Regions from separate parts of the Nonomuraea sp. NPDC052129 genome, predicted to be linked through region 1. Evidence: riboswitches for the same ligand, from Rfam matches in the RefSeq annotation. Region 1 holds a riboswitch; each other region holds the start of a gene.
The links. Region 1 has a riboswitch for cyclic di-AMP ahead of AB0L53_RS27995 (C40 family peptidase). Riboswitches for the same ligand answer to the same signal wherever they lie in the genome.
Positions count from the first base shown of each region.

Region 2: linked by a shared signal. The riboswitch ahead of AB0L53_RS21700 (hypothetical protein) and the one ahead of AB0L53_RS27995 (C40 family peptidase) in region 1 are both predicted to bind cyclic di-AMP.
Region 3: linked by a shared signal. The riboswitch ahead of AB0L53_RS03330 (CHAP domain-containing protein) and the one ahead of AB0L53_RS27995 (C40 family peptidase) in region 1 are both predicted to bind cyclic di-AMP.

Region 1 is NZ_JBFAVX010000013.1:192,633-197,344, reverse strand. Features, by position in the region: gene lysX (bifunctional lysylphosphatidylglycerol synthetase/lysine--tRNA ligase LysX) at 1-1,088, shown strand, start outside; gene AB0L53_RS28000 (LuxR C-terminal-related transcriptional regulator) at 1,667-1,879, shown strand; gene AB0L53_RS27995 (C40 family peptidase) at 1,943-2,986, opposite strand; cyclic di-AMP (ydaO/yuaA leader) riboswitch at 2,992-3,152, opposite strand; gene AB0L53_RS27990 (amino-acid N-acetyltransferase) at 3,442-3,999, shown strand; gene AB0L53_RS27985 (hypothetical protein) at 4,022-4,712, opposite strand, start outside.
Region 2 is NZ_JBFAVX010000009.1:82,340-87,051, reverse strand. Features, by position in the region: gene AB0L53_RS21710 (MDR family MFS transporter) at 1-1,434, shown strand, start outside; gene AB0L53_RS21705 (DUF5302 domain-containing protein) at 1,483-1,683, shown strand; cyclic di-AMP (ydaO/yuaA leader) riboswitch at 1,848-1,983, shown strand; gene AB0L53_RS21700 (hypothetical protein) at 2,165-2,905, shown strand; gene AB0L53_RS21695 (alpha/beta hydrolase) at 3,031-3,876, shown strand; gene AB0L53_RS21690 (hypothetical protein) at 3,942-4,313, opposite strand; gene AB0L53_RS21685 (roadblock/LC7 domain-containing protein) at 4,332-4,706, opposite strand.
Region 3 is NZ_JBFAVX010000001.1:718,711-723,422, reverse strand. Features, by position in the region: gene AB0L53_RS03345 (sugar ABC transporter permease) at 1-292, opposite strand, end outside; gene AB0L53_RS03340 (extracellular solute-binding protein) at 279-1,571, opposite strand; gene AB0L53_RS03335 (GntR family transcriptional regulator) at 1,702-2,358, shown strand; gene AB0L53_RS03330 (CHAP domain-containing protein) at 2,546-3,043, opposite strand; cyclic di-AMP (ydaO/yuaA leader) riboswitch at 3,230-3,371, opposite strand; gene AB0L53_RS03325 (hypothetical protein) at 3,677-3,883, shown strand; gene AB0L53_RS03320 (tetratricopeptide repeat protein) at 3,924-4,712, opposite strand, start outside.

The DNA of each region.
Region 1 (4,712 bases):
GGCAGATCACCGCCAAGTGCCTGCGCCCGCTGCCGGAGAAGCACGTCGGCCTCACCGACCCCGAGGCTCGCGTACGCCAGCGCTACGTCGACCTCATCGTCAACGACGAGGCCCGGGAGATGGCCCGCGTCCGCAGCGCCACGGTGCGCGCGGTGCGCGATTTCTGGCACGAGGAGGGCTACCTCGAGGTCGAGACGCCCATGCTGCAGCCGATCCACGGTGGCGCGGCGGCCCGGCCGTTCAAGACCCACATCAACGCGTACAACATGGAGCTCTACCTTCGCATCGCGATCGAGCTCTACCTGAAGCGGCTCGTGGTCGGCGGCATCGAGAAGGTCTTCGAGATCAACCGCAACTTCCGCAACGAGGGCGCGGACTCCACGCACAACCCCGAGTTCACCATGATCGAGGCGTACGGCACCTACCTCGACTACAACGACATGGCCGACCTGACCCAGCGGATGTACCAGAAGGCCGTCGTGGCCGCCCTGGGCACCTCTGTGGTCGTCCACGACGGCGTCGAGGTGGACCTGGGCATCCCCGAGTGGCCGCGCATCACGCTGTACGGGGCGGTGTCCGAGGCGCTCGGCGAGGAGATCACCACCGAGACCCCGCTGGAGCAGGTCCGGAAGCTCGCCGACGGGCGCGAGATCCACTGGGACCCGAAGTGGGGCCAGGGCAAGCTCGTCCAGGAGATCTTCGAGGCCCTCGTCGAGCACACGCTCATCCAGCCGACGTTCGTCATGGACTACCCGCTGGAGACCTCCCCGCTGACCCGCCAGCACCGCGACAACCCGCTGCTGACCGAGAAGTGGGACCTCATCGGGTTCGGCACCGAGCTGGGCACCGCCTACTCCGAGCTCGTCGACCCGGTCGAGCAGCGCCGGCGCCTGGTGGAGCAGTCGCTGCTGGCCGCCGGGGGCGACCCGGAGGCCATGCAGCTCGACGAGGACTTCTTGCAGGCGCTGGAGTACGCCATGCCGCCCACGGGTGGCATGGGGGCCGGGATCGACCGGATGATCATGGCCTTCACCGGCAAGAGCATCCGTGAAACGATCTTGTTCCCGCTGGTCAAGCCGACCCACTGACCCGCCTGTCACCGAAGGGTGTCGGCCCGGCTCCCACGCCGGGCCGTAGCGGCCGCTGTCGGGTTGACAGCGGCCCGATCTCCTGCGGCGAGTAGGAGAACGCGGGCGGCGACGTTCGCCAGCCCCTTAACGCGGGGAGCGGACATCTCCCGGCCGCCTGCGCCGAGTGGCCTCTCCCTCTGGCGCATGAACCGTTCATGGTCTTTGGCGGGCGCTGCCGACCCGACCGCGCGGGGGTACAAAAGAGTGCCCCAAGCAGCAACATTTCCGATATTTCGCATATAGAATGCGAATAGCGTTCGCGTTCCACGGATTCGGTGCCCAGCACGTCCGCGGAGCTCATGGGGAGGGGAGCTGGAGCCGTTGTAAGGGCGGCTGTGATCCCTCATCGGGCCCCGAAGTGTGCCGACATATGGCGAGTACTTCACATACAACGGATCATGTCAATGGCGATGGTCAGAGGGCGGTATTCGCTGGCTTGACGACCTTTCCAGAATGCGTTTACCGTCTGCGAGACGAGCTGCAGCTCTGCTCGGACATGGACGTCTCGAGTTCTGCTGTTGGGGGGAGGGCTCCCGATGTATGTGCTCACTGAGAGCGTCGAGCTTAGCCACGCGGATCTGGCGTTGCTGGCGGAGCTTGCCAAGGGGGTCACGGTTGATCGGGTTGGCAGGCGACTGGATATCAGCGGGCGCACGGTACGCCGGAGACTTCGGGGTATCTGCGACCGCATCGGCGTCGCCACCGCGATCGAGGCCGTGGCCTGGGCCGCCCGCCGCCAGCTCATCTGACCGCTCGACCGGCCCAGCCGCCCGGGCCCCGGCTGTCAGAGTGCTTGTCGTGGTGTCCGGAGGTCAGTCGGCGATGCGTACGGCGCCCGCGAACGGACGGCGGGCGATGGACGCGATGCGTACGACGTCGCCGGTCTGCGGCGCGTGGACCATCATGCCGCCGCCGATGTAGATGCCGACGTGGTGCAGGTCGCCATAGAAGAAGACCAGGTCGCCGACGCGCAGCTCCTCCTTGGAGATGTGCCGTCCGGCCGTCCACTGGTCGCCCGTGTAGTGCGGCAGTGAGATCCCCACCCGCTGGTAGGCCGCCATCACCAGGCCGGAGCAGTCGTACGAGGTCGGCCCCTCGGCGCCCCAGACGTACGGCTTGAGCTGCTGCGTGAGCGCCCACCTGGCGGCCGTGGCCGCCTTGCCGGCGCCGATGACCGGCAGGTCGACCCGCGTGGCCCGGGTGCCGGGACGGCCCGCCTCGCCGATCGCCCGCTTGAAGAGGCTGCTCTCGACCTTGGTCACGAGCTTGGTGATCTTGTCGCGCTTGGTGCCGAGGCCCTCGACGATCTTCTCGACCTCGTCGATGCGCGTCTTGGCGCTGGCCCTGGCCTGCTCGGCGGCCTGCCTGGCCGTGGTCACCTGGTTGACCTCGAAGCCCTGCTGCTGCTCCAGCGCGTAGGTGGTGGCCGCCCGGTCGAGGAAGCTCTCGGGGTCGTCGGAGGTGCCGAATGCCAGCGCCTGGCCGAAGCCGCCGTTGATGTAGGCGTTCTGGGCCAGCAGCGCGGCCTTGGCGCGCTTGGCGGCCAGATCGGCCTCACTGGTGGACAGCGTCTTCTTGGCCGCCTCAGCCGACTTCTTGGCGGTCTTGAGCTTCTCCCGCTGGCCGTTGAACTCCTCGCTGAGCGTCTCGATCTGCGTGTGGAGCTCCTCGGCCTGCTTGGACAGGTCCTTCAGCGAGGGCTTGGGATCGGCGACGGCGGAGCCGACGGGTACGGCGAAGAGGAGGGTGGCGATGGTCGCCGCGATGACACCCAATCGGGTGGGGATCTTCCGGAACTCCGGAGGGCGAGCGTGAGCGCCCGCCGGCTTCCCCTCGCGATCGCGGGTCTGCTTCACCAACCAGCTCCTCTCATCGGCGCCTACCGGGTTAGCTGACGGGTTCGGGCCGGAGCAGCCCTACCGAACGACTCGCTCGGATTCACCCCATGGGTGGTGGCGTCGGGATGAGGTCGCCACCGGCGGGTCCCCGGCTCCCCTTACGGGGATTGGGCGCGTCTCCACGCTGGCTCGCGTGGGTGACATCGTCGCTGGACACTAGTGCACTCCGGGTTCGTGCTCAACCAGAACTGCCAAGTCTGTAGAGGTTTCGCAACCGAAGGGTCACGAGGTGGTCTCGTGCCTGCCGGTGCTGAACAAACTTTATGTCCTTTTTGCACCAAGTTCGTCAAGACATGGAAGCCTATCGGCCAACGGGATCCCGCATCGTGCTCGATCAACCACGAGATGTCATGAGATGGGAGAGACGTCAGAGTTAGGGGGAGGCCGTAATCGGATCTGTACGCTGGAGACCCATGGAGCAGGTCGCCGAAGTGACAGTCCCGGACACGGAAGTCGTCGTCCGGCGTGCCCGCACGCCGGATGTCAGGACGATCCGTCTCCTGGTCGACACCTACGCGGGCGCCGGGCCCCGGCTTCTGGAGAAGGCCACTGTCACTCTGTACGAGGACGTGCAGGAGTTCTGGATCGCCGAGCGCGGCGGCCAAGTGGTCGGCTGTGGCGCGCTGCATGTGCTTTGGGAGGATCTCGCGGAGATTCGCACGGTGGCCGTTGATCCGGAGTTCCGAGGCTTCGGAATCGGGCACCGGATCGTCTCTTCCTTGATCAATACGGCCCGGGAACTCGGCCTGCGCCGGGTTTTCTGTCTGACTTTTGAGGTGGATTTTTTCGCGAGGCATGGATTCCGCCCCGTACAGGGCACCCCGGTCTCACCCGAGGTCTATGCGGAGCTGCTGGCCTCGTACGACGAGGGTGTCGCCGAGTTCCTCGACCTCGAACACGTCAAGCCCAACACCCTGGGGAACACCCGCATGCTTCTCCACCTGACATCGGGTGACGCGGACCTTGACTAATGGGAAAGGTGATTGTTGATACCTATGTCGATACGTTGGGCAGCACAGGCATGTGTCCTGACACGTGCCACATGCGCACTCGAAGCGAGGTGACACGGTGAGCACCGGACAGCCGCCGTATCCACAGGACGAATCCGGCGAGAACTCTGCGCCTGGCGGATCTGAATACGGACATCACAACGCGGGCCGTCCCTATGGCGAGCCCGACCCGGATGCGACGGTCGTTGGCTACCGGGCGGACGACGCCTACGGCCAGCAACCCAACTACGGGCAACAGCAGCCGGGCTACGGCCAACAGCCGCAGTACGGTCAGCAGCAGCCAGGCTACGGCCAGCAGCCGCAGCAACCGCAGTACGGACAACAGCCGCAGTACGGGCAGCAGCCCGGCTACGGCCAGCAACCGGAATACGGCCAGCAGCCCGGATACGGCCAGCAGCCCGGATACGGTCAGCAACCCGGATACGGTCAGCAGCAGGCTTCGGGTCAGCAACCCGAGTACGGCCAGCCCAACTACGGTCAGCAGCCGCAATCGCAACCCGGTTACGGTCAGCAACCGCAATCCCAGCCTGGTTACGGCCAGCAGCCCGGTTACGGGCAGCAGCAGCCGTCCCAGCCGGGCTACGGTCAGCAGCAGCCGTCGCAACCCGGCTACGGCCAGCAGCAGTACGGCCAGCAGCCCCCGTCGGGCCAGCAGCCCGGCTATGGGCAGCAAC
Region 2 (4,712 bases), on a different contig from region 1:
AAGCGCAGAGGCGATGGCCTCCTGCTGGTCGCCGTGCTCGGCGGCATGTTCTTGGGAATGCTCGACCAGACGATCGTTGGTACGGCCCTGCCGCGGATCATCACGGAGCTGGGCGGCGTCGATCTCTACACCTGGGTCGTCACGGCCTACCTGCTGACCTCGACCGTGACCGTGCCCCTCTATGGAAGGCTGTCGGACCAGCACGGCAGGAAGCCGCTGCTGTTGATCGGCATGTCCGTGTTCCTCCTGGGCTCGGCGTTGTGCGGGGTGGCGCAGGACATGACGCAGCTCATCCTGTTCCGCGCGTTGCAGGGCTTGGGCGCGGGCGCGCTGCTGCCGCTGTCGATCGCCCTGGTGCTCGAACTGTTCCCGCCGGAGAAGGGCGGGGCGCGGGTGCAGGGCGCGATGGGCGGGGTGATGGCGCTCAGCTACCTCGCCGGGCCGTTCCTGGGCGGGCTCTTCACCGACCATGCGAGCTGGCGCTGGGCCTTTTATGTGAACGTGCCGATCGGCCTGGTGCTGATCGCGATCATCGTGCTGCGCCTGCCGCGCCAGCCGGGACATGGTGGCGGGCGGCCTGACTACCTGGGCATCGGGGTCTTCACGGTGGGCATCAGCGCGCTGCTCATCGGCCTGACCGAGAAGGGGCTCGACGGCCACACGTGGACCAGCGTGCCGGTGATCGGGCCGATCGTGCTGGCTCTGGTGTCGCTCGTGGTGTTCGTGGTGGTGGAGATGCGGGCCGAGGCGCCCATCATGCCCATGCACCTGTTCCGGAACCGTACGTACACGCTGGTCAACGTGACCTCCTTCTTCACCGCCTTCTGCATGTTCGCCGGTGTGGTGTTCCTGCCGCGTTACTTCCAGGAGGCGCTCGGCGCCAGCGCCACCGAGTCGGGGCTGCGGATCTACCCGCTGACCCTGGCCATGGTGGTGGGCAGCATGGTCGTGGGCGCGCTGATCAGCCGGACGCGCGTCTACAAGCCGTGGCTGGTGGCGGCGCCGTTCCTGCTGGTCGTGGGCACGCTGCTGTGCGCCGGTCTGACGCTGGACACGCCGCCCTGGGTGCTCGTCGGGTGGATGGCGCTGATCGGTCTCGGCATGGGCCCGATGCTCTCCGGCCTGACCGTGGCCGTGCGGGACTCGGTGCCGCCCCAGTACATGGGTACGGCCTCGGCCAACCTGACGTTCTTCCGCCAGATCGGCGGCTCGGTCGCCCTGGCGCTGGCCGGCACCGCCTACACCTCTGTCATCGCCACCGAGGCGCCGCTGCACGGACTGGCTGCCGCGCACGCCTCGGCCGCGGCCCTGGTCATCCCCTCGCTGGGTGTCGCGGGCGCCCTCGTGGCGCTGGTGGCCCTGATCGCCATGCCCGGTGCGCGGATCGACCGGGAAACGCCCCAGTCCAAGGTCGAGGCCAGTTTCGCGTCCTGAGCGCCGTCATGGGAAGCTGGTTCTTGTCCCCAACACCAGGAGGTCCTCATGGCGGAAACACCGGAGCCGGAAGTCGACGAAACTCCCGAGGACGAGATGAAGCGCAAGTTCCGCGAGGCGCTGGAGCGCAAGCGTAACCAGCATGCCGACTCGAGCGCGGGTGGCAGGGGCAACGACCCTTCCAAGATTCACGGCGCTCACGGGCCCGCCGCCAGCAAGCGTTCTTTCAGGCGGAAGAGCGGCGGTTGACCTGAGCTTTTCTGGGGGTACGGCATGCCGTACCCCCTTTTTTCTTGACCTCCTAGGTAGATCTTCGCCCGTTTCATGGCCTTATGTTTGCCTTTGTCCGGTTCGGTACCTATAGTTCATGGAGTTACCAGCCGGTGACTTTGGGGCTTCAACAGGGGAGTACCAACCGGCAGGCGCCGAATCCCGCTCGCGGGAACCGGGGAACCAAACGTTCCTTAGGGGTGAATCCGACCGCGGTCGGTAGGGCATCTCCACGTCCGAACCCGTCAGCTAACCCGGTAGGCGAGATGGAGAGGACACCTACCGCATGCGTTACCCCCGCGTCGTGCCGCCAGCCCGCGTGTTGTCGTCCGCTGACTGACCGGCACCTTCCCCCCGCTCTTCCACGCTCCGCGTAGCGCCCGTTTGGCGTTTTGCCCGGCTACGCACACCTTTCGCGAGCGCAATCCCCTTGTTCCCGTATAAAGGACTTTGCTACTCCATGTCTGTTCGATCTGCCATGCTCACCGCCGCCGTCGTCGGTGCGATCTCCATCGGCGCAGGCACCGCCGCACACGCCGATTCCGGCAGTGACAAGAAGGTCCTGCTCAAGGGCAAGACCACCGCGTCCTACTTCTGGGACGACTCCTCCGGCCGCGCCGGGGACACCGGGCTGCCGGCCAGCGGCAAGCCCATGCAGAAGGGGCTCGCCGCCAGCCCGAGCTGGCCGCTCATGACCGAGGGCTACGTCGTCTACAAGGGCAAGAAGATGCCCTTCTTCGTCGGCGACCGCGGCCCGGGCGTGCCGTCCTCCAGCGGCGTCATGCTCGACCTCGACGCCAAGACCTTCGCCGCCCTGACCGGTGGCCGCTTCAACTCCAGCACGCTGGGCGTGGACGGCAACGGTGGCGCGGGCCACATCAAGATCGACTATGTCATCACCAAGTGGGGTAGCGGCCCGGGCAAGAAGAACTACCCGCAGCCCTTCTCCACCGGTGCGTACGCCGTCGTGGACCACAACCCCGCCAAGCCCCCGAAGATCGTGGCCGAGGGTGACAAGCCCGCCGCGGTCAAGCCCGCTCCCGCCAAGGCTGTGCCGGTGGCCGCCAAGAAGGCCGACAAGGCTGAAGAGAAGGTTGTCGAGTCGAACGCCATCGGTGGCGCCGCCGCGGCGGTCGCGCTGGCGATGTTCGGCGGCTCGACGGTCGGCCGCGACCGGATCCGCAAGCTCGTCCGGCGCTGACGGCCGTCAGGTCCGAAGACGGTCTTGCTGACGGCCGTCAGGTCCGGAGCCGACGGCCTTGATGGTCGTCTATTTCGGAGCTGACGGTCTTTGCGTCGCGGGAAACAGAATGTCATTCTGACCTCGTGACCACGCTTGCAGCCGCAAACGGCATCGAGATCGCGTACGAGACCTTCGGCTCACCCGGCGGACGTCCCCTGCTCCTCATCATGGGGCTCGGCGCCCAGCTCATCCACTGGGACGACGAGCTCTGCGAGCTCCTGGCGGAGCAGGGCCATCACGTCGTCAGATTCGACAACCGTGACTCCGGACTCTCCACGCACCTGCACGACGAGGGCGTTCCCACACTGGGGACGTCCTCTTCGTATCTGCTGGACGACATGGCCGACGACGCGGCCGGGCTGATGGACGTCCTCGGCTGGCCCGCCGCCCACGTCGTGGGCGCCTCGATGGGCGGGATGATCGCCCAGACGCTCGCCATCCGGCACCCCGAGCGGGTGCTGACCCTTACCTCGATCATGTCGACTCCCGGCCCGGACGTGGCCCCGCCCACGCCGGAGGCCAGCGCGGTGCTGCTCGCCGCGCCCCCGACCGATCGGGACGCCGTGCTCGCCCAGTCTTTGAGGACCTGGGCGGTGATCGGCTCGCCCGGCTTCGACATGGACCGGGAACGCATCCTCCGGCTGTCCGGCCAGGCGTACGACCGGTGCTTCGACCCGCCGGGCACGACCCGGCAGCTGGCCGCGATCATGGCCTCCGGTGACCGCACGGAGCGGCTCGGCACGCTGGGGATCCCCGCCCTGGTCATCCACGGCGAGGCCGACGCTCTCGTCCCGGTCGCCGCCGGCCACGCCACGGCGGCGGCGATTCCGGGCGCCACGCTGCTGACGTTCCCCGGTATGGGCCATGACCTGCCCCGGCCGCTCTGGCCGGACATCGTCGGCGCCATCACCAAGCTCACCACGAGCTGACGTAAGGGATCGGTGGAGGTCGGTGGCTCGTGTCCGCCGCGCCCGGACGCGAGCCACCGGATCTCTCAGACCTCCAGCTTCTCCTCGATCCCGCGGAGCTGGTGCCGGGCCAGCGCCAGGTTGGCCCGTGCCCGATCCAGTGCGAGATAGAGGAAGAGCCCCTTGCCGCCGCGGCCGGTGATCGGCCGGATGATGTGGTACTGGCCGCCGAGCGTGATCAGGATGTCCTCGATGGAGTCCTTGAGCCCCAGCGAGTCCATCGTGCGCAGCTTGGCCTTGACCACCTCCGTGTTCCCCGCCGCGGCGACCTGGAGATCCAGGTCCTTGGAGCCGCCGAGCGCCCCCAGCGCCATGCCGCTGCCGTGATCGACGATCACCGCGCCGATGGAGCCGTCGATCGTCATCATCTCCTTGAGAGAGACGTCCATGCTGGCCATGCCTTCCTCCGTTCAAGCTCAGTGAATCCGTGCTGAGATGGCGGCCACGCTGGCCGCCGTCTTGCGCCCCTCCAGCCGGAGCAGCCCGAGATTGGTGCCGGGCTCAGCCAGGACTGCGAGGACGATGGTGGGGCCCGCCGCGTAGAAGGCGGCGAAGCCGGCGGTGCCGGAGATGAGCGTCTCCTCCAGTACGCCCTGGCCGGTCATGATCGTCATTCGCCTGCTCAGCGCGAGCAGTGCCGCGGACAACGCGGCGACCTGCTCGCCACTGCCGTCGGCGTTGTCGCAGGCGATGCTCATGCCGTCGACCGTGCAGGCGACGCTCCCGCTGATGTCCGGAGTGCGCTCGCGCAGGAGAACCATCTCCCTGAGCACCTCTTCACGCAGCTCCACCGGTGG
Region 3 (4,712 bases), on a different contig from region 1:
CCGGCAACATGTAGACCAGCCGCAACGTCGTGCCGTACAGGGGACGCTGGTCCTGGACGAACAGGGCCAGCAGCAGCACGCCGATCACCATGACCGGCAGGTACAGCGCCATGAACAGCGACACGTTGCCCACCGCGGGCAGGAACCGGAAGTCGGCGGTCGCGTTGACATAGGCCCGTGGGTCGCTCAGGGACTCGTAGAGCGCGTACAGGATGGGGCCGATCCCGAAAACCACCAGCAGGATCAGGTACGGGGCCACGCACAGCCAGCCGAACAACTTACCCGACGTCATAGCCCTGGGCCTTCGCCAGGTTCACCAGCTCGGTCTGCAGCGCGTCCAAGCCGGCCCCGACGGTGCCGCCGGAGCGGATCGCGGGGACAACCGTCTGGGTGAAGGCCCCCTCCACGTCATAGCGGGTGGGCTGCTGCACCGGGTTGACCTTGGCCGCCTGCTCACGCATGACCGGGAACGGGTCGGCGGCGTAGAACGGGTCAGCGGCCAGCCGCTTGGCCCACGCGTCGGCCGAGGGGCCGTAGGCGGGGTAGGTCGGCGCGCTCTTCTGGTAGCCGGCGTCGGTGGTCATCCACTGGATGATCTCGGCGGCGCCCTTCATGTTCTTGGAGTGGCGGGAGACCAGGTAGACGCCGCCGCCCGCGCTGCCGGACCAGTTGGTCGTCTCGCCGTCCCAGGACGGGTATGGTGCCGCGGCGATCTGGCCGTTGGGAGTGGCGAACAGGTCCTTGGGCTTGAACAGGTAGTCGCCGAGCCAGGAGGCGCCGGGCAGCATGAGGACCTTGCCCTCCTTGCCCAGCTTGGCCATCTCCGGGTCGAAGAGCCCCGCCTTGGTGACCGATCCGTTCTTGATCAGGGGGTCGAGCACGTCCGCGACCCGGGTGCACTTGGCGTCCTTCAGGTTGATGTGCACCTTGTCCGGCCCGGTCACCTGCTGGATCGGGCAGCCGCTGGACCAGAAGTAGTCGTAGTAGGTGAAGAAGCTGCCCGCGCTGCCGATGACATAGCCGGGGTGCTCCTTGGCCACCCGCTCGCCCAGCGCCCGGTAGTCGGTCCACGTCTTGGGGAGCTGGTAGCCGAAGCGCTCCATGAGCGGCTTGTTGTACCACAGCACGGTTTGGGCCAGGTCGTTGCGCAGGCAGTACAGCTTGCCGCCGACCTCGCAGGGCGCGTTGGCCGTGCCGAAGTCCTTGCGGATCTGCCCGGGCAGCAGCGAGTCGAGGGGCTGGGCGTAGTTCAGCTTCCCGGCGAACTGGGAGACCACGTTGGGCTGCCCCGCGAAGACGACGTCCGGCCAGCCCTTGCCGGTGCGGTTGAACAGCTGGATCTTCGTCAGCAGGCTCTGCCCGTCGTAGGTCTCGACCTTCATCTTCAAGTTCGGGTGGGTCTTCTTGAACTGCTCGAATCCGGCCAGCCGGGTGGGGTCACTCCACACCAGTAGCGTCGCGTCGCGGTCCTCGGTGATGGCCCCGCCGACGGCTGCGGGCGTGCTGGACGAACAGGCGGTGAGCAGGGCGCCTGCGAGGCACGCCGTTATGGGGATGCGAACTCTGATCACAGCTGGCCTCGACATAATCGTGTACGATGTTTGAAGTCAGATGTTGCATGCACGTTACGCCGACGTCAACCCCATGTGCCGCTAGGGTGGAACGCCAGGAGGCTTGGATGACCGACTCCCCGAGGCTTGGATGACTGACTCCCCATCGCCAGAACTGGCGCTCCCACGGCGGCAGGTGCTCGCCGACGACGTCTACGACGTGTTGCGAGAAATGCTGCTCAGCGGGCACATTCCGCTCGGCAGCCGGGTCAAGATCGATGCTCTGGCCACGCAGCTCAAGATCTCCAACACGCCGATCCGCCAGGCTCTGGGGCGGCTGGAGGCGGACGGGCTGGTCAGCAAGCATCCCTACCGCGGCTTCGTCGCCGCCGACCTGCCCGACCGCAAGACGATCTCCGACCTCTACGAGTGCAGGCTGCTGCTCGAACCTCCCACCGCGCGCCGCGCCGCCGAGGAGTTTCGTACGGAGGACCGGGCGTTCCTGCGCCGGCAGGTCGACGTGCCGGGCGGCGACCTCGCCGTGCTGGCCAAGGCCGACGAACTCCTGCACGGCAAACTCGCCCAGATGTCGGGAAACCTGGTCGTGGCCGAGACGCTGGAGCGGTTGTTCGTCCGTTCGCGCGCTTTCCGGATCTTCTACGCCAGGGAAGGCGCCGCCGAGCTCACGCGCGACGAGCACGAGGCCATCGTGCGGGCGGTCGTGGCGGGCGACGGCCCGGCCGCGGCGGACGCGATGACCGCCCACCTGCGGTCGGCGGGGCAGCGAATGCTCGCATCACTGCCGTGAGGCTCACAGCCGTGAAACTCACGGCCGGACGCCTGAGGTTCGCGGCCGGGCTCACTGCCGTGAGATTCGCGACCGGGTACTGAGCCCGGGTACTGAGGCTCGCGGCCGGGTGCTGAGGCTCGCGGCCGGGTGCTGAGGCTCGCGGCCGGGTGCTGAGGCTCGCGGCCGCGAACGCGTTCTGTGCGGGTCAGGCGGCGTAGTGCGGGTAGCCGTAACCGACGACCTGAGAGGTGGGACGGACACGCTGCTCGACCTTGCCGTTGCCGGTGTTGCCCTCGATCGTGGAGATCGTGCCGTCGCCGTTGTCCTTGACCACGAATCCGACATGGCTGATGGAGCTCAAGTCCTTGCTGCCGCTCCAGGAGTAGAAGACCACGGCGCCGGGCTTGGCCACGGTGCCCCAGCGGTGGTTGGCGGCGAACCACTTGGCGTGGGCGACGGTGTAGGCGTCCCAGCCGATCTGGGGGCGGGCGCCGCTCTCCTCGCCGACCCAGGAGACGAACATCGAGCACCAGGCGGCGTTCAGGTAGTCCTGCCTGCTGCCGCCGTCACGCTGGACGGTTTCGGCGGCGCGGGGTGAGTTCACGTACCACTTCTGGAACTTGGTGCCGCCGCCGTTGGCGTCCTCGGACGTGCCGACCTGGGCCTTGGCCAGGTTCAGGACCTGCTGGGCGGTGACGTTCACCTGGGCCTCGCCGTTCCTGCCGCCCTGCGCGGAGGCGGGGGCGGCCTGAGCCGCGATGGGGGTGTGCCATGCGGGGGCCGTGGCGGCGTTCGCAGCGGTGTGGGCGCCGAGGGCGGCGGCGGCGATGGTCGCGCCGAGCGCGATCTTGGCATAGTTGATCTTGGGGGTGCGGATAATGGTGATTACTCCTTGCTTCCATTCCGCTTACCGGGTTAGCTGACGGGCTCGGGCGTGGAAGCTGCCCTACAGCACGTTGACGTGCCGATTAGCCCCGATCGAGACATGGGTCCCCGGTCCCGCGCACAGGCGGGTTCAGCGGTCACAGGTGATTGCCTGTGATGCATGTGATGGGTATGACGTCCGTACTCGGACATTGGCGGCGCGGCCAGAGGCATACTCGCTGTCTAGGCCAGGCGCACAGAGGGGTCTAACGCACCCCTGACCTGGGTAATTCCAGGCAATGAAATCGCCACGCCCAGCACGGCCGGCTCGTCGATCCGTCAAGTAGCGGGGGTACCTTGGTGAAGTCGCGCCAGGGCGCATCTGGAAAAGGTTCGCGTACGGTCTGTCGAATTCGCCTCGCCTGTCCGATGTAGAGGCGTACCGACCGGACAGACAGCCAAGGAGACCCTCATGGCGATGACGGCCGCGGCGGACGCGGGCCAAACGGACGCGGGCCAAACGGAGGTGGGACGGGCGGAGGCGGGTCAGGCGGTGGCCGACGCGCATCGGCGGGAGTGGGCTTTCGTGCTCGCCGCGACCGTGCGCGTCGCGCAGATCTGGACCTGGCCGAGGAGTGCGTTCAGGAGGCGTACCGGGTTCGACTTGCGCTGCCACTGACAGAAGACACCGGACCCGCCCGGCCGCCATGACCTCCGGGTCACGCAGCCGGCCGGTACTTGCCGATCAAGAGGCGAAGGGCCTGCACGCATCCAGCTTCGGCCTCGCGGTACACCTCCATCGCGTTCCTGGCAGAGGATATGGCTCCTTGACGTTCCTCTTCCCACTCACGCGCTTCACGGCCGAAGCGCCGAGCGGCGGCCATGCTGGATGAGTCCGAAAGACGCCCGGCAAACGATTCCACCGCAGATTCGTCGAGCCCACGCCAGTCGCCGCCGCCCTGCGGCCGGGGCTCGGCCAGGAGAGAGAGGAACATCTGGACGGCCGTCTCATGTTCCTTGTTCGCGTGGTCGGCCCAGTGCCTCGCGTTGACTACCTGGGCTCTGGCCAGCGACGCTTCATGTGAGAATTCGAGAAGAATGTCTCCGCAGTCACGATAGATGTCGGCGATCCTGCCGGTCCGGGCACTCATCTCCACGAAAATCTCATGGAGCCTCGCGCCGTCGTCATCTTTCGCATACACGCCTCGGCTCGTGTAGAGCAGAGCCCTGATCCGGGCGTCGTACTCCGCGACCCGCTTCACCGCATCTTGCAGCTGTCCGGCAAGCGACGCAACCTCGACCTGGTTCGCCGGCAGGGGGTCATCTGTCAGATCCAGCGCGTGCCAGGGAAAAGTGAACGTGGGCAGCCCAACGGCCGACCATCCCGAGGAGAGGGGAACGCCGAAGTCCGTAGCGGGCATCGGCTCCGCGGCTTGATGCGAACCACCACCGAAAGACCGGCTCACAGTCGACAGCAGGTTCGTGGCCCGGCTCAATGATTCGCGCAC